3 regions of the Azospirillum ramasamyi genome follow, and region 2 is predicted to be linked to each of the others. Evidence: predicted binding sites of a transcription regulator. Region 2 holds the regulator's gene; each other region holds the start of a gene.

Region 1 (6,161 bases), on a different replicon from region 2:
CGCCAGAACGGCAAGGATCTGCTGCGCTTCATCACCTGCGGCTCGGTGGACGACGGCAAATCGACGCTGATCGGCCGGCTGCTCTACGACTGCAAATGCCTGTTCGAGGACCAGCTGGCCAGCCTGGAGGCGGATTCCGGCCGCTTCGGCACCACCGGCGCCGGCCAGCTCGACCTCGCCCTGCTGGTCGACGGGCTGGCGGCGGAGCGTGAGCAGGGCATCACCATCGACGTCGCCTACCGCTTCTTCACCACCGACCGCCGCAAGTTCATCGTCGCCGACACGCCGGGCCACGAGCAGTACACCCGCAACATGGTCACCGGCGCCTCCACCGCCGACGCCGCGGTTCTGCTGGTCGACGCGCGCAAAGGCGTGCTGACCCAGACCCGGCGACACAGCACCATCGTCTCGCTGCTGGGCGTGCGCCATGTCGTGCTGGCGGTCAACAAGATGGACGCCGTGGGCTGGGACCGCGAGACCTTCGAGCGCATCGCCGCCGACTACCGCGTCTTCGCGGAGCGCATCGGCCTCACCGGCGTCACCTGCATCCCGGTCTCGGCGCTCACCGGCGACAACGTCACCAAGCCGTCGGAGTGCATGGGCTGGTACGGCGGCCCCACCCTGCTCGGCCATCTGGAGAGCGTGGACGCCGCGGCGGAGGAGAAGCTCGGCTCCTTCCGCATGGCGGTGCAGTGGGTGAACCGGCCGAACCAGGATTTCCGCGGCTTCTGCGGCACGGTGGCCGGCGGCCCGGTGCGCGTCGGCGACGACGTCGCCGTCCTGCCCGGCGGGCGGACCAGCCGGGTGGCGCGGATCGTCACCATGGACGGCGATCTGGAGACGGCGCTGCCCGGACAGGCCGTCACCCTGGTGCTGGCCGACGAGGTCGACGCCAGCCGCGGCGACATGATCGTCGCCGCGGCTGGCCGGCCGGAGGTGGCCGACCAGTTCGCCGCCCATGTGGTGTGGATGGACGAGCAGCCGCTGCTGCCCGGCCGCTCCTATCTGCTGCGGGCCGGCACGGCGATGGTCGGCGCCCAGGTGACGGAGCTGAAGCACACCATCAACGTCAACACCCAGGAACACGCCGCCGCCAAGCATCTGGACCTGAACGACGTCGGCTTCTGCAATCTGGCGCTCGACCGGCCGATCCCGTTCGACGCCTATGCCGACAGCCGCGAGACCGGCAGCTTCATCCTGATCGACCGGCTGACCAACGCCACCGCCGGCTGCGGCATGATCCGCTTCCCGCTGCGCCGGGCGTCGAACATCCACCGCCACGCCTCGAAGGTCGACAAGGCGGCGCGGGCGGGGGAACTGCAGAAGCCCTGCGTGCTGTGGTTCACCGGCCTGTCCGGCTCCGGCAAGTCCAGCGTCGCCGACCGGCTGGAGCAGGAGCTGCACCGGCTCGGCCGCCGCACCATGATCCTGGACGGCGACAATGTCCGCCACGGCCTGAACAAGGATCTGGGCTTCACCGACGAGGACCGGGTGGAGAACATCCGCCGGGTGGCGGAGGTGGCGAAGCTGATGGTGGAGGCCGGGCTGATCGTGCTGGTCAGCTTCATCTCCCCCTTCCGCGAGGAGCGCCGCATGGCGCGTTCCCTGGTGGAGGACGGCGAGTTCCTGGAGATCTTCATGGACACCCCGCTGGAGGTCTGCGAAGCCCGCGACCCCAAGGGGCTGTACAGGAAGGCAAGATCCGGCCAGCTCCCCAACTTCACCGGCATCGACAGCGCCTACGAGCCGCCGGAAGCCCCGGAGATCACGCTGAAGGGGGCCGAGCACGGCACCGACGAGATGGTCGCCCAGGTGATCGGGGAACTGCGGCGCCGGGAGGTGATCTGATACCGGCGAACGCTTGAACTGACCTTGTCATCTCATCGAGCATAAAGCCTGACAGATCAGGCTTTATGCTCTTTGCCCTCAAACGGCGGCCACCGCATCCGGCAGCGGCCGACGGCCGTCAGCCCGTCCCCTCCACCATCTCCCGCGCCCGCCGCAGGTCGGCGACGAAGTCGCGATAGGCCCGCTCCGCTTCCTCCCCGGCCGGCAGGCGCAGCAGGTAGGACGGGTGGACGGTGACGAAGCCGTTCCACTCGCCGAAGTCCATCGGCCCGCGCTCCCGCAGGACGGACACGCTGCGTCCGGTCAGCGCGAGCGCCGCGGTGGCGCCCAGCGTCACCACCAGACGCGGGCGGACGAAGGCCAGTTCCCTCATCAGCCACCAGCGGTAATGCTTCACCTCGCCGGCGGTCGGCGACTGGTGCAGGCGGCGCTTGCCGCGGGCGACGAACTTGAAATGCTTCACCGCGTTGGTCAGGTAGGCGGCGCCGCGCTCGATCCCGGCCTCCTCCAGCGCGCGGGTCAGCAGCTGCCCGGCGGGACCGACGAAGGGGCGGCCCTCCACATCCTCCCGGTCGCCGGGCTGTTCGCCGACGATGGCGATGGCCGCCCCTTCCGGCCCCTCGCCCAGCACCGCCTGCGCCGCCCCCGGCACCGGCGGGCCCGATATCATTGGTTCTGCGGCGAGGATGATGCGGTTCAACTCGGCCAGCGTCGCCGGCTCCTGCCGGGCCATGGCGGCGACGGCCTTGTCGGGGTTGCGGCGGCGCGGGGCGGCGGCTTCGGCCTCGATCATCGCCTGCACGCGGGCGGGGGCGGAGCGGATCATGGCCGGAATGGCGGCGGCTTCCGGCAGGTTGGCCCAGTATTTCCGCGGCATCTCCGCCCGCATCGCCGTGGGGTTCACCCGCGCCGGGTTGAAGGTGCTCTCGTAGTAGCGTTGCCAGCCCTCGGCGAAGCGGTCGTCGCGGTCGAGCCCTTCCGGCTTCGCCGCCGCCGGCCCGACGGTCAGCGACCGCCGGTCCCAATGCAGCGATCCCACCGGCGTCAGGATCGACCAGACCAGGCTCTCGAACCGTTCGACGAAGAAGGGAGCGGCGGCCTCGACGATGAAATGGTCGGGCTCGAACCACGCGACGTAGCGCTCGCTCCCCGGACCTTCGGAGTTGGCCGGATCCCGCAGCTCGCGGAAGCGCAGGAAGGCGTGCATCTTGTGCAGGTCGCGCCGCACCGCCTTGTCCAGCAGCGCCAGCCGGTGGACCAGCGGGTCGGCATGGTGGTCGAGGATGCCGCGCTCCCCCCGAACCACCCGCCGGACCAGCCGATGCAGCAGGGCATAGCGTTCCGGATCGCGGTGGCAGACCACGCTTTCGATCAGCGCCCCCACCGGCCGCGGCAGCGATACCGGCGGCGCGTCCGCCGGCAGAGGAGCGGCATCGCCGAACAGCGACGGCGCCGCCCCGCCGCTCCACACCACCTCGTCCGGTTCGACGCCGAGCGCGACCAGCCCGCGCAGCGCGCGGCGGAAGCCGTCCAGGTCGGCGCCGTCCTTCAAGTCCATGCGGTACATGGTGCGGTACATGGGGCGCCCCATGGGTCAGAACAGGCTGAGCTGCCTGGGCGGCGGCACCAGCCTTTGCCGCAGGTCGGCGCGGTCGGTCAGCCCGCCCGGATGGTGGTCGGCGGCGATCAGGAAGGCGCGCGCCCGCTTCAGCCCGGACGACAGCCGGGCCACATCCTCCAGCCGCAAGCTCGTGTGGCGCCGCGCCTCGACGATCCTGTCGACCGCCCGCGCCCCCAGCCCCGGCACGCGCAGCAGCATCTCGCGGTCGGCGCTGTTGACGTCGACCGGGAAGCGCTCGCGGTTCTTCAGGGCCCAGGCCAGCTTGGGGTCGATGCCCAGATCCAGCATCCCGCCCTCGCCCCCGGCGGCGATCTCCTCCACCGTGAAGCCGTAATGGCGCAGCAGCCAGTCGGCCTGGTACAGCCGGTTCTCGCGCTGGAGCGGCGGCGGCTTGGCCGGCAGGGCGGAACTCGCCTCCGGGATCGGGCTGAAGGCGGAGTAATAGACCCGGCGCAGCCCATAGCGGCGGTAGAGCGTGTCGCTGGTCTCCAGCACCGACAGGTCGGTGGAGGCGTCGGCGCCGACGATCATCTGGGTGCTCTGCCCGGCGGGGGAGAAGCGGCGCTTTTCCTCCTTGGCTTCCAGGATGCGCTCGCCGACCTGTCCCATCACCGCCTTGATCGCGCCGCCGTCCTTCTCCGGCGCGAACTCCTTCAGGCTGCGGTCGGAGGCGAGTTCCAGGTTGATCGACAGCCGGTCGGCCCACAGCCCGGCCTGCTCGATCAGCCAGGGGCTGGCCTCCGGGATGGTCTTCAGGTGGATGTAGCCGGCGAAGCCATGGTCGCGCCGCAGCGTGCGCGCCACCAGCATCAGCTGCTCCATGGTGTGATCGGGCGAGCGGATGATGCCGGAGGACAGGAACAGCCCCTCGATGCAGTTGCGCTTGTAGAAGCCCAGAGTCAGCCGAACCACCTCGTCCACGCTGAACCGCGCCCGCCGCACGTTGGAGGAGCGGCGGTTGATGCAGTAGGCGCAGTCGAACAGGCAATAGTTGGTCAGCAGGATCTTGAGCAGCGAGACGCAACGTCCGTCCGGCGTATAGGCGTGGCAGATGCCGGCCCCGGTGGTCGAGCCGATGCCGTCCGGTCCGCCCGTCCGCCGCTTGGCGCCCGAGGACGCACAGGAGGCGTCGTACTTCGCCGCGTCGGCCAGAATCCCGAGCTTGTCGAGCAGCGCGTCATCCACTGTCGGGGCTTCCCTCTCCCTTGCCGATGTTCGCAATATGTTCTTTCAAGGGGAAAAGGCAAGCCGAATGGCGGGGGCGAAATCGCGCCTTCGGCGGTCCGGCCCGGCTCCTTCCGCCGGCAAATTGTGGGGGCGCCGTCTTGACAGGAAAGTGGGGCGGGGCCACGTGCTCAATCACTTGGATCCGGGCCCCTCTGGCGACTTAGACGTGGTCGCGATGTCGGATCTCTTCACCTGCCTTTGCGCCGACGGGCGTGACCGCACTTGGAGGGACTGATGTCCTCACCCCTGAGATCCCGCACCCGGTTCCCACCCCCTTCCGCTTCCGGCATGTCCCCGACGCGCGCCGTCCCTCCGGCGCGCCGCCCGCGCCTGGCGCCGCTTCGGGCGGTCGGGGTCGGCGGCGGCTGCGGGAATTTTTCATTCATCCCTTCCACAACCTCTTCATGAAGACGAGCATCGCCATGGACCAGACCGAACGCCAGATCATCGACGACCTGTTCGCCAAGCTGCATCAGGCCGAGGCGCAATCCGGCCCGCGCGATCCCGAGGCCGAGGCGCTGATCCGCGATCGGATCGCCCGCCAGCCGGCCGCTCCCTATCTGATGGCGCAGGCCATCGTGATGATGGAGCAGGCGCTCGCCGCCTCCCAGAGCCGCAATGAGGAGCTGGAGCGCCAGCTGCGCGAGCGTCCCGCCGCCGCTGCCGCCCCGGCCCAGTCCGGCGGCGGTCTGTTCGGCAGCCTGTTCGGCGGCGCCAGCCGTCCCGCCGCTGCCGCCGCGCCGCAGCCGCAGCCGCAGCGTCCCGCCGCCGCCGCCCAGGCGGCCATGCCGGCCGGTTCCCCCTGGGGCCGTCCGTCCGCCGCTCCCGGCACTCCGGGCTATGGCCAGCAGCCGCCGCGGGCCGGCGGCGGCTTCATGGCCGGCGCCATGCAGACGGCGGCCGGCGTGGCCGGCGGCATGCTGATCGGCAGCGCGCTGTCCAGCATGTTCTCGGGCGGCGAGGCGGTGGCGGGTGAGGCTGCCGGCGCAGCGACCGACGCGGCCACCGCCGCCACCGACCATGCCGAGCAGGCGGTCGAGGACAGCGGCTGGAGCGATTTCGGCGGCGACGAGGAGTTCTGAGCCGCGCAGCGGTCCGCGGGAGGGGGCGGCGGGCCCTCCTTCCGCGGGCTGCAGGCCTTCAAGCCTTGACGATGCGGTCGGCGAAGCCCCCGACCGCCCGCATCGCGTTGCGGGTGTCGACCACCAGCGGGCAATGGGCGGCCAGGCTCGGGTAGTCGATCCCGTCATGGTCGGTGACGATCACCGCCGCGTCGAAGCCCGCCAGCGTCTCCGCCGTCCACTCGACCGAGCGGCGTCCGGCGAGGGCCGCATGCTCGCGGGTGACCGGCAGCACCGGGATGAAGGGGTCGTGGTAGTCGACCGCCGCCCCGCGCTCCAGCAGCATCTCCATCAGCCGCAGCCCCGGTGACTCCCGGCTGTCGTCGACGTTCTTCTTGTAGGCC
Region 2 (6,161 bases):
CAGTTCGGCTACCTCGAAGATCGGCGGCGACACCGTCGAACCGGTCAGAGCCGCGCGCAGCGGCTGCGCCACCTTGCCCAGCTTCTCGCCCCGCGCCTCGGCGAAGGCGCGCACCTGCGCCTCCAATGCCGCGGCGGTGAAATCCGGTTCCCCGTCAAAGGCCTCTGCCAGTTCCCTCAACAGGCCGCGGCCTTTTTCGTCCAGCAGCGCGGATGCTTTTTCGTCATAGCTGAGGGGCTGCGCTGCGACATAGAAGCGCGCGCTCTGGGCCAAGTCGACGACGGTGCGGGCCCGCTGCTTCAGGCCGTTCATCGCCCGCGTCAGAAGGTCGCGATCCGCATCGGTCAGGCTGCGGCCCAGCTCGGCCTCCAGCCGCGGGGCGATCAGCCCGACCAGCCGGGAGTCGTCGGCCAGACGCATATAATGGGCGTTCAGGTTTTCCAGCTTGGCGAAGTCGAAGCGCGAGGGCGAGCGGCCGATGCTCTCCAGGTTGAACCACTCGATCGCCTGCTCGGTCGAGATGATCTCGTCGTCGCCGTGCGACCAGCCGAGCCGCAGCAGATAGTTGCGCAGTGCTTCCGGCAGATAGCCCATGTCGCGGTAGGCGTCGACGCCCAGCGCGCCGTGGCGCTTGGACAACTTGGCGCCGTCCGGCCCGTGGATCAGCGGGATATGGCCGAAGCGCGGCAGATCCCAGCCCATGGCGTTGAAGATCTGGATCTGCCGGAAGGTGTTGGTCAGATGGTCGTCGCCGCGGATGACGTGGGTCACGTTCATGTCGTGGTCGTCCACCACCACTGCCAGCAGATAGGTCGGCGTGCCGTCGGCGCGCAGCAGGATCAGGTCGTCCAACTGGGCGTTCTGCACCGTCACCTCGCCCTGGACGAGGTCGTTTAGGACCGTCTGGCCTTCCTGCGGCGCCTTCAGGCGGATGACGGGGGCGACGCCGGGAGGCGCGTCGGACTCGGGGCGGTCGCGCCAGCGGCCGTCATAGCGCATCGGCAGCCCGGCGGCCTTCTGGGCGGCGCGCATCTGCTCCAGTTCTTCCGGGCTGCAATAGCAGCGATAGGCCTTGCCGGCGGCCAGCATCTGGTGCGCCACCTCGGCATGGCGGTCCTTGCGCTCGAACTGGCTGACCGCGTCGCCGTCCCAATCCAGGCCCAGCCACTTCAGCCCGTCCAGGATGGCGTCGACCGCCGCCTGGGTCGAGCGTTGCCGGTCGGTGTCTTCGATCCGCAGCAGGAACTTGCCGCCGGTGTTGCGGGCATACAGCCAGTTGAACAGGGCGGTGCGGCCACCGCCGATGTGCAGAAAGCCGGTCGGCGACGGAGCGAAGCGGGTGACGACGGTCATCGGTCTCTCAATTTCCGGTTCGGCGCTGGTATGATGCGCCGGTGGTTCGACACCGAGGTTTAACACAGCCACCGGGTTGGGAGGCAATGCGATGCGCGCATGGACGGTCAATGAGGGGCACGCGGAAAGCATCCCTGCGCCGGAAAGCCCTCAGCGGTGACGGCCGCCGGCTGGTCCGGGGAGGAGTCGGAGGGGCCGGCCGGAGCCGGTGGGCGGTGGCGGGGCCTGCGGTTCCACATCGGGAGGCGACTCGCGGCCTTGGCCGAGGCGGAGGGGCAGCGCTGGGTCCTGTGGCTCCCCGTCGCCTTCGGGGCGGGTGTGTCGCTGTATTTCGGCCTGATGCGGGAACCGGACCGGTGGATCGGGCTTGCGGCTTGCGGGGTCTGTGCGGCGCTGCTTCTGGTCCTGCGCCGCCGCTTCGCGCTGTTCGGCGCGGTGATGGTGCTGCTGATGATGGCGGCGGGGTTCATGGTGGCGCAGGGGCACAGCGCGCGGGTGGAGGCGCCGGTGCTGACCCGCATGGTCACGGGCGCGGTCGTCACTGGCCGCGTGATGGCGGTGGAGCGGCGCCCGGGCGCCACCCGCATCACGGTGCGGGAACCGACGGTCAGCCGGCTGCCGCCTGAGCAGACCCCGGCCATGCTGCGCATCCGCCTGCCCGACCGCCATGCGGCGCCAGACCCGGGATCGGTGGTGCGCCTGCGCGCCACGCTGCTGCCGCCCCAGGCGCCGGCCGAACCGGGCGCTTTCGACTTCCAGCGGCGGGCCTGGTTCATGGGGCTGGGCGGCACCGGCTTCGCCACCGGTGCGGTGGAACTGGTCGAGGCACCGCCGGTCACGGGCTGGCAGGTGGTGGCGGTGGCCTTCGAGCGGGCGCGCGGCGCGATCGCCGAGCGGGTGGCCGCAACCATCGGCGATCCGGTGGAGGCGAGGGTCACCACGGCTTTGCTGAACGGGGAGCAGTTCGGCATCCCGGATGAGACGCTCGAGGATTTCCGCAACAGCGGGTTGGCGCATCTGCTGTCGATCTCCGGCCTGCATGTGGGCATTGCCGCCGGCATCCTGTTCTATGTGGTCAGGGCCTTGCTGGCGCTGGTGCCCTTCATAGCCTTGCGTTGGCCGATCAAGAAGATCGCGGCGCTGTTCGGCATCCTGTCGGCCTTGGCCTATACGTTGCTCGTCGGAGCGCCGCTGCCGACCGTGCGGTCGGTGCTGATGACCGGCATGGTCATGGGCGCGATCATGCTGGACCGCCACCCGCTGAGCATGCGGCTGGTCGCCTTCGCCGGTCTGGTCACCATCGCCATGGACCCGGAAGGGATGCTCGGCCCAAGTTTCCAGATGTCCTTCGCGGCGGTGGTGGCGCTGATCGCCGCCTTAGAGCGCGGCAGTCCGCGGCTGGCGGAATGGCGCAACGAGGCGGGATGGTTTCTGCGCAGCCTGCTCTATGTCGGCGGCATCCTGCTGACCAGCGTGGTGGCGACGCTGGCGACGCTGCCCTTCTCGCTTTTCCATTTTCAGCAGATCGCCTTCTATGGCGTGTTGTCCAACCTGATCGCCATTCCCATCACCTCCTTCTGGGTCATGCCGTGGAGCCTGATCGTCTACGCGCTGATGCCATTCGGGCTGGAGGCGCCGGCGCTGATCGCGATGAACTGGGGCGACCGGGCGGTGATCTGGACCGCCGAGTTCTTCGGCCGGCTGCCCGGCGCCTCGCTGACCATGCCGGCGATGCCGATGGAGGGGTTCGCGGTGCTGGTGCTGGGCGGCATCTGGCTGTGCATCTGGACCCGGCGATGGCGTTGGCTGGGATTGCTGCCGATCCTGGCGGGGCTGGCCTCGCCGGCTTTGGTGACGCGGCCGGACGTGCTGGTCTCGGGGGACGGGGCCGTGATGGCGGTGCGGCTGGCGGACGGTCGCCTCAGCGCTTCGGGCAAGACCGGGGGCCGGGTCGTCGAAACCTGGCGGGAACGCGACGGCGAACGCGCGGCGGCGGATCCCTGGCCGGCGGCTGGAGGATGGAGCGAGGGTGGGCGGTCGTTGAACTGCGATGCGCTCGGCTGCCTGTACCGGGGCGGGGGACGAACTGTCGCCCTGCCGCGGCTGCCGGATGCCCTGGACGAGGATTGCGGGGCGGCCGATGCGGTGGTGACTGCGGCGGTGGCGCGGAGGTGCCGGGCCGGCGTCGTTATCGACCGCTGGGCGCTGCGTCACGAGGGGGCGCATGCGCTGTGGCTGACGGAGGCGGGGGTGGAGGTGGAGACGGTGCGCGGGATCAGGGGAGACCGGCCCTGGACCGGGGGGAGGTGAGGGATGACCGAGGTTTTGCCGCCTCACCGACCCTCTCCCGCGTGAGCGGGGGAGGGATAGGGAGGGACGACAGTGGCTCAGTACTTGCGGACCAGACCGACCAGCTTGCCCTGCACGCGGACGCGGTCGGCGCCGAAGATGCGGGTTTCATAGGCGGCGTTGGCGGGTTCCAGGGCGATGGTGTGGCCCTTGCGGCGCAGGCGCTTCAGCGTCACTTCGCCTTCATCGACCAGCGCCACGACGATGGTGCCGTTCTCCGCCGCGTCGCAACGCTGGATGATGACGGTATCGTGGTCGAGGATGCCGGCCTCCACCATCGAATCGCCCGAGACCTCCAGCGCGTAGTGGTCGCCGGCGGTCAGCATCGAGGCGGGGACGTCGACGAAGGCGCTGTTGTCGCGCAGGGCCTCGATCGGCGTGCCGGCGGCGATGCGGCCGTAGAGCGGGAGCTGCACCGTCTCGTTCGCCGCGGCCGGGGTGGGGGCGGGCGGAGCGGCGTCGCGGCCGGCGAAGGCGAAATCGCCTTTGATTACGTTGGGCTGGAACTTCGGCTTGGGCGCGCCGCCGCGGGCGCGGGCGGCGTCGATGCCCTCGGGAAGGCGGAGAACCTCCAGGGCGCGGGCGCGGTGGGGCAGGCGGCGGATGAAGCCGCGTTCCTCAAGGCCGGTGATGAGGCGGTGGATGCCCGACTTGGACTTCAGCCCCAGGGCGTCCTTCATCTCGTCGAACGACGGCGAAACTCCGCCCTGGCCGAGCCGTTCGTGGATGAACAGCAGCAATTCGTGCTGCTTGCGCGTGAGCATGGATGCCTCCCGGCCGTCGCCAGACTGAAGATGGAACAAAAACTAAACGTTGCTCCATGTTCTAGTTTGGTTCCTGCCGCGCGTCAAGCCCTCCATCGGCTTCTTTCAGAACTTGAGTGGAACATCCGAAACACCGTGGAACGGATTTCAGGGTGGTGTTCAACTGTTCCATCGTCTGTCAAACGCCGTGTTCAAGTTTAGATGCTGAGCGCCCCGTCGGTCAAAGGAAGCACGCCGACCAGGGCGCCGGCAGGTTCCGGATCGGCGTTGGGCGGGCGGGGAATCAGGCAGTCGGCCCGGGCGTAGAGCGAGGTGATGGCGCTGTCCTGCCGGGCGAAGGGGGTGACGGTGAGGACGCCATCCGGTCCGGCGGCCAGGGTGGCGCGCAGATATTCCTCGCGCCGGTCGTTGGCCCTCAGCGCGACGGTCAGACGGGCGCGCAGGGGCGGGCGGTCGTCCTCGGGCGGCAGGCCCTGCAGCAGGCGCAGAACCGGGCGCAGGAACAGGACGGCGGTGACCCCGGTCGAGACCGGATTGCCGGGCAGGCCCAGCAGCGGCACCCCGCCGGCCCGGCCGAACATCAGCGCCTTGCCCGGCCGCATCGCCACGGTCTGCACCTCCAGCGACACGCCACGGTCGGCCAGCACGTCGCGCACGAAGTCGTAATCGCCATGCGAGGCGCCGCCGGTGGTGACCAGCAGATCGCAGCCGGCGGCGCCCTTCGCCATGGCGGCGACGCTGTCCGGCGTGTCCTTGGCGACGCCGAGATTGTGGGCCAGTCCGCCCTGGGCGGCGACGAGCGCGCAGAGGCCGAGCGCGTTGGTGCTGACGATCTGGCTCGGCCCAAGCGGATCGCCGGGCAGGGCGATCTCGTCGCCGGTGGCGAGGATGGCGATGCGCGGCCGGCGATGGACCGAAAGCCAGGGCACATTGCCGCCGGCGGCCAGCGCGATGTCGCGCGCGGTCAGCCGGCGGCCCTTGGGCAGCAGTTCCTGCCCGAGCGCGAAGTCGAAGCCGGCCTGACGGACGAAGCGTCCGGCGGGGACGGCGCGGCCGACGCGAACCGTGGCGTCGTCGGCGCTGCAATCCTCCTGCATCACGACGGCGTCGGCGCCATCGGGCAACGGCGCGCCGGTGAAGATGCGCACCGCTTCGCCGGGACCGACGCCGCCGCCGAAGGCATGACCGGCGGAGGATTCGCCGATGCGGCGCAGGGAAACGGGGGCGTCGGCGGTCGCGGCGGCGATGTCGGCGGATCGCACCGCCCAGCCGTCCATGGAGGAGGCGTGGAAGGGCGGCTGGGTCAGCCGGGCGACCACCGGCTCGGCCAGCACGCGGCCGAGCGCGTCGGGCAGGGCGACGGTCTCCGCCGGCAGAGGGGCGAAGGCCGACAGGATTCGGGCGCGCGCCTCCGCGACGGAGATCATGGCGTCAGCCTCCCGCCGACGGCGCGGTCGCGCCCCACTCGCCGCTCTTGCCGCCGGCCTTGTGCAGCAGACGGACGTCGGTGACCGTCATGCCGCGGTCCACCGCCTTGCACATGTCGTAGACGGTCAGGGCGGCGATGGTGACGGCGGTCAGCGCCTCCATCTCCACGCCGGTCTGGCCCTTGAGTTTGCAGGTGGCTGTCACGTCGACCGCGTTGCGCGCGGGGTCGCAGGTGAGGTCGACCTTGACCGAGGTCAGCATCAGCGG
Region 3 (6,161 bases), 910 kb from region 2:
ATGGACGCGGTCCTGCAGGCCGCTGCGCACGACATCGTCGCCACCCTGCAGGAGCGGGACATCTCCGACCGTCACAGCGAGGAAGGGGACCTCGTCGTTCTCGACGTCGCCATCCTGCACGCCTACCGCATCTTCATGCGCATCTGCGAGGAGAACGGCCTGGACGTCGATGCCGGCTATTTCGCCGACCTCGCCGCCGATCTGGCCGAGGAAGTGGCGCAGGATCAGGATTACGAGGACTGAACCCGGGCGGCAGGGGCAGGGGCAGGGGCCGCGACTGCGGCCCCGCAGGCCCGTCCCTGCCAAGGCAAGCGACCGGACGGCCGCGCCCGCCGCTTGAGGGCGAGCGTAAAGTCCGATGGGTCGGAATTTACGCTCGATGATATGAGTTCGAGACGAGAATGCCCCCGCCCCGCCCCGCGCAGCATGGGAAGGGCGGGGCGCTTCCTTTTGTGAAAGCCCTGCCAAGTGTCCCAACCCATCCCTGACGCGGCCCCGGATTTGGCCCCGGATTTGGCCTCGTACTTGGCCCCGGACGTGGCGATCGTCGGCGCCGGTCCCGCCGGGCTGATGGCGGCGGAGATCGCCGCCGGCGCCGGCCTGCGGGTCGCCGTGTTCGACCACACGCCCACCCCGGCGCGCAAGCTGCTGCTGGCCGGGCGCGGCGGGCTGAACCTGACCCATTCGGAACCGCTCGACCGCTTCCTGCCCCGTTACGGCGCCGCTAAACCGCTGTTCCGCCGCCTGCTGGCCGGCTTCTCGCCGGAGGATCTGCGCGGCTGGGCCGCCGGATTGGGCATCGAGACCTTCGTCGGCAGCAGCGGCCGCGTCTTCCCGGTGCAGATGAAGGCATCCACCCTGGTCAGGGCGTGGCTGCGGCGGCTGGACGGGCTGGGCGTCACCCTGCACAGCCGTCATCGCTGGACCGGCTGGAACGAGAACGGCGCGCTGACCTTCCGGCACGGTGAGGAAACGGTCAGCGTCGCCCCGCGCGCCACCCTGCTGGCCTTGGGCGGGGCGAGCTGGCCGCGCACCGGCTCCGACGGCGGCTGGGTTCCGCTGCTGGAAGGGCTGGGGGTGGAGGTGGCGCCGCTGGTCCCCTCCAACATGGGCTTCGAGGTGCCCTGGTCCGATCACCTGCGCGACCGCTTCGCCGGCCAGCCGGTGAAGAGCGTCGGCTTGTCCGCTGCCGGCCGCCGGTTGAAGGGCGAGTTCATCATCACCGAGACCGGGATCGAAGGCGGCGCCGTCTACGCGCTGAGCGCCCCGCTCCGCGACGCCATCGCCGCCGAGGGCTGGGCGACCCTGACGCTGGACCTGCTGCCGGACATTCCCGAAACGGAACTGGTCAAGCGCCTGCGCCGCCGCGGCGCGGAGTCGCTGTCCACCTTCCTGAAGAAGTCGCTGTCCCTGGCCGGCCCGCGCGCCGCCCTGCTGCGCGAGTTCGCCCCCGCCGCCGACCTGTCCGATCCGGTGGCGCTGGCACGGCAGATCAAGGGGCTTTCGGTTGTGCTGACCGGCGTCCGCCCCATCGAACGCGCCATTTCCTCGGCCGGCGGCGTCCGCCTGTCGGAACTGGACGGGCGGCTGATGCTGACCCGCCGCCCCGGCCTGTTCCTGGCCGGCGAGATGCTGGACTGGGAGGCGCCGACCGGCGGCTATCTGCTGCAGGGCTGCTTCGCCATGGGCGTGGCGGCCGGCAAGGGAATGGCGGAGTGGCTGGGGCGGTAGCGGAGCCCCCTCTCCCGCCTCGGGAGAGGGGGCCAATCGCCAAATACATGCCGCAAACAAGAAAGGGCCGCCCCGATGGGACGGCCCTTTTCCATTCAACCCCGCGACCGCTTAGTAGCGGTAGTGGTCCGGCTTGTACGGGCCGGCGGCGTTGACGCCGATGTATTCGGCCTGCTTGTCGGTCAGGGTGGTCAGCTTGGCGCCGATCTTGTCCAGATGCAGGCGGGCAACCTTCTCGTCCAGGTGCTTGGGCAGGACGTAGACCTTGTTCTCGTAGTTGGCGGCGTTGGTCCACAGCTCGATCTGGGCCAGCACCTGGTTGGTGAAGCTGGCGCTCATCACGAAGCTGGGATGGCCGGTGGCGCAGCCCAGATTGACCAGACGGCCCTGGGCCAGAACGATCAGGCGCTTGCCGTCGGGGAAGACGACCTCGTCGACCTGCGGCTTGACCTCTTCCCACTTGTAGTTGCGGAGAGCCTCGATCTGGATCTCGCTGTCGAAGTGGCCGATGTTGCAGACGATGGCGCGGTCCTTCATGGCGCGCATGTGGTCGAGCGTGATGACATCGACGTTGCCGGTGGCGGTGACGAAGATGTCGCCCTGCGGAGCGGCATCGTCCATCGTCACGACCTGATAGCCTTCCATGGCGGCCTGGAGGGCGTTGATCGGGTCGATCTCCGTCACCAGGACGCGCGCGCCCTGCGACCGCAGCGAGGCGGCGGAGCCCTTGCCCACGTCGCCATAGCCGGCGACCACGGCGACCTTGCCGGCGACCATCACGTCGGTGGCGCGCTTGATGCCGTCGACCAGCGACTCGCGGCAGCCATAGAGGTTGTCGAACTTCGACTTGGTGACGCTGTCGTTCACGTTGATGGCCGGAACCTTCAGCGTGCCCTTCTTCATCATCTCATACAGACGATGGACGCCGGTGGTGGTCTCTTCCGACAGGCCGCGGACGCCGTCCAGCATCTCCGGATACTTGTCGTGCATGATCTGGGTGACGTCGCCGCCATCGTCCAGGATCATGTTCGGGGTCCAGCCATCGGGGCCGCGCAGGGTCTGCTCGATGCACCACCAGAACTCCTCCTCCGTCTCGCCCTTCCAGGCGAAGACCGGGATGCCGGCGGCGGCGATGGCGGCGGCGGCCTGATCCTGGGTGGAGAAGATGTTGCAGGACGACCAGCGCACGGTGGCGCCGAGCGCGGTCAGCGTCTCGATCAGCACGGCGGTCTGGATGGTCATGTGCAGGCAGCCGACGATGCGGGCGCCGGCCAGCGGCTTGCTGTCACCGAACTCGGACCGCAGGGCCATCAGGCCCGGCATCTCGGTCTCGGCGATGGTGATCTCCTTGCGGCCCCAGCTCGCAAGGCTGATGTCCTTGACCTTGTAGTCCGTGAATTCGGCGGCCATGAGGGATGACTCCTGGTGGGCAATGTCGGTCGGGCAGCGGAGTTTCAGGCGAACCGGCTCCCCGGCCCTGCCGCTGTAATTGGCGAAGGGTGTATCAGCGGTTCGGGAACCATGCAAGCATAAAGATATCTTTATGTTTGCGGGGTATGGATGGCGAACCAACCGGCGGACGGATTTCTGTTCCCTTTACGTTCCTCTTGTCCGCGGCTAAGCTGCGGGCATGGATGAGATCAAGCGACCGCCGATCAAGGGCCGCGGCGCGGTGAGCAACGCCACCGGCCGCTTCGAGCGCGACACCCGCGTCCTGACCGACGACGGCTGGACCGGCTATGAGTCCGGCGGGAACGAGGCGCTGAGCGATCCGGTGCGCACCACCGTCTCCCCGGCCTCGGCCAAGTCGATCATCGCGCGCAACGAGTCGCCCGACGTCGCCTTCGACCAGTCGGTGAATCCGTATCAGGGCTGCGAGCATGCCTGCATCTACTGCTTCGCCCGGCCGACCCACGCCTATCTGAACCTGTCGCCGGGGCTGGATTTCGAGACGAAGCTGTTCGCCAAGCGCAACGCGGCGGAACTGCTGGCGAAGGAGCTGCGGGCGAAATCCTATGTTTGCCAGCCGCTGGCGCTTGGCGCCAACACCGATGCCTACCAGCCGATCGAGCGGACGGAGGGCATCACCCGCCGCGTGCTGGAGGTCTGCCGCGACTTCAACCAGCCGGTCAGCATCATCACCAAATCGGCGCTGGTCCTGCGAGACCTCGACATCCTGGCGCCGATGGCGGCGGAGGGGCTGGCCTCGGTGGCGATCTCCGTCACCACGCTGGACCGTGACCTCGCCCGCGTGATGGAACCGCGGGCCAGCACCCCGCCGCGCCGGCTGGAAACCATCCGCACCCTGGCGGAGGCGGGCGTTCCGGTGGCGGTGCTCGCCAGCCCGATGATCCCGGCGCTGAACGACCATGAACTGGAGGCGATTCTGGAGGCGGCGGCCGGGGCCGGGGCGACCGCCGCCAGCTACATCCTGCTGCGCCTGCCGCTGGAGATCGCCACCCTGTTCGAGGAGTGGCTGCGCACCCATGTTCCCAACCGCGCCGACCGCGTGCTGAGCCTGATGCGGCAAAGCCGCGACGGCGCGCTGTACCGCTCCGGCTTCGGCACGCGGATGAAGGGCACCGGTGCTTACGCCGACCTGCTGCGCCACCGCTTCAAGCTGGCCTGCCGGAAGCATGGGCTGGGCGACCGCAACTGGCACCTCGACTGCAGCCGCTTCCGGGTGCCGCCGGCCGCCGGGGACCAGTTGCCGCTCCAGCTGTCGCTGTTGTGACCGTCAGGAGCGGCGGAGCATCTTGCCCAAGGGCGTCAGCGGTTCGGCCGATTTGGAAACGGCCGACAGCGGAAGGCGGCCGGTCGCCAGCATCGCCATCACCAGCGCGGGATGGGCCGGGCCGGCGGTATCCTGGCCGGAATGATCGGCCTGCCCGGTGCCGGCGTCCTCGTTCAACGCCTCGTTGATGCGGGCGAAGGCTTCGATATCGTTGATGTGCAGCATGGTCCGTACCCCTCGGCTTCGACTTTTGTGCGTCGCAGCAAAAACGAAGGTAACAGCTCTGCCCTCGAATGATCTCATGTGCGGCGCTTTGACGCAGCCCTTTTAACGGGCCGGTTCGCGAACCGCCAGCATAAGCCCGAATCCGATCACGAAGAAAGCAAGAACCGTCGCCATGCCGACACGCTGGCTGGCGAAGGCCTGGGTCGCCAGCCCGAACAGCAGCGGGCCGAAGAAGCCGACGAAGCGCCCGGTCAGGCTGTAGAGCCCGAACATCTCGCCCGCCATTCCCGGCGGGGCCAGCCGCGCCATCATCGAGCGTCCCGCCGCCTGCGCGGGTCCGAAGAACAGCCCCAGCCCCAGCGCGAAGACCCAGAACCACAGCCGCTCGGTCGCCAGCAGCAGCGGCACGCTGCAGATCGACATGCCGGCCAGCGCGATCAGGATCACCGGCTTGGCCCCCGCCCGGTCGTCCATCCAGGCGAAGCCGATGGCCCCCGCCCCCGCCACCACGTTCAGCACGATGGCGAAGACCAGGATCTCCTCGAAGCTCATGCCGAAGGTGCCGGCGGCGAAGATGCCGCCGAAGGCGGTGATGGTGTTGATGCCGTCGCGGTAGAAGGCGCTGGCGATCAGGAAACGCATCACCTGCCGGTAGCGCCGGGCCTCCCGCAGCGTGGCAACCAGCGTCGCCACCCCGTCACGCGCCGCCCGCAGCAGCCCTTGGCCGGTGGAGGGCTCGTCCGGCACCCACAGGAAATAGGGCAGCGCGAACAGCCCGTACCACGCGGCGGCCAGCACCGCGGTGGCGCGGACATTGGCCTGCTCGCCCCAATCCGCCCATTCCACCCCCAGCAGGCCGAACAGCGGCGCCGGCGCCTGGACGAAACCGACCAGCGCCAGAACGAGGCAGGTCAGCCCGCCGAAATAGCCGATGCCCCAGCCCCAGCCCGACACCCGGCCCAGCAGCCGCGGCGGCACCAGCCCCGGCAGGGTGGCGTTGTAGAAGACGTTGGCCAGTTCGAACGACACGGTGGCGATCACCACGCAGACGAGCGCGAAGGCGGCATCGGCCGGATCGGGCCTGACCCACCAGAGCGCCAGGGTGAAGGCCACGGTCAGCCCGGTGAACAGCGCCATCCAGGGCTTGCGCCGTCCCGCCCGGTCGGCGACGGCGCCCAGCACCGGGCTGAGCAGCGCGATGGCGACGCCGGCCGCGGTCATGGCGGCTCCCCACTGCGCGGTGCCCTCCACCGGATCGCCGATCACGCCGCGGGCGAAATAGACCGAGAAGACGAAGGTCGTGATGATGGTGTTGTAGGCCGAATTCGCCCAGTCGTAGAGACACCAGGAGGCGATGGCGCGTCTGGAGGGGGAGGCTTCGCTCAAACGCCCTCACCCCCCGTCAACCCGTCGATCCCGAAGGAGATCTGGTTGTTGTCGTAGCGGGCGACGATGCGCAGGCGGTCGCCGG

What was found. Region 2 encodes LexA, which represses DNA repair genes until DNA is damaged. Its sites were predicted from a motif close to ATGTTCTANTTTGGTTC; they were not measured.
Positions count from the first base shown of each region.
Region 1: the regulator LexA is predicted to act here: its motif matches at 4,681-4,697, upstream of DM194_RS27230 (putative DNA modification/repair radical SAM protein).
Region 3: the regulator LexA is predicted to act here: its motif matches at 3,319-3,335, upstream of DM194_RS12545 (PA0069 family radical SAM protein).

Region 1 is NZ_CP029835.1:187,479-193,639, reverse strand. It holds gene cysN (sulfate adenylyltransferase subunit CysN) at 1-1,848, shown strand, start outside; gene DM194_RS27235 (UdgX family uracil-DNA binding protein) at 1,967-3,427, opposite strand; gene DM194_RS27230 (putative DNA modification/repair radical SAM protein) at 3,443-4,654, opposite strand; gene DM194_RS27225 (DUF2076 domain-containing protein) at 5,101-5,778, shown strand; gene DM194_RS27220 (nucleotide sugar dehydrogenase) at 5,837-6,161, opposite strand, start outside.
Region 2 is NZ_CP029829.1:876,980-883,140, forward strand. It holds gene gltX (glutamate--tRNA ligase) at 1-1,353, opposite strand, end outside; gene DM194_RS04030 (ComEC/Rec2 family competence protein) at 1,612-3,663, shown strand; gene lexA (transcriptional repressor LexA) at 3,741-4,466, opposite strand; gene DM194_RS04040 (molybdopterin molybdotransferase MoeA) at 4,664-5,893, opposite strand; gene moaC (cyclic pyranopterin monophosphate synthase MoaC) at 5,898-6,161, opposite strand, start outside.
Region 3 is NZ_CP029829.1:2,676,779-2,682,939, reverse strand. It holds gene DM194_RS12560 (hypothetical protein) at 1-243, shown strand, start outside; gene DM194_RS12555 (BaiN/RdsA family NAD(P)/FAD-dependent oxidoreductase) at 538-1,731, shown strand; gene ahcY (adenosylhomocysteinase) at 1,843-3,141, opposite strand; gene DM194_RS12545 (PA0069 family radical SAM protein) at 3,362-4,465, shown strand; gene DM194_RS12540 (hypothetical protein) at 4,469-4,690, opposite strand; gene DM194_RS12535 (MFS transporter) at 4,793-6,076, opposite strand; gene DM194_RS12530 (tetratricopeptide repeat protein) at 6,073-6,161, opposite strand, start outside.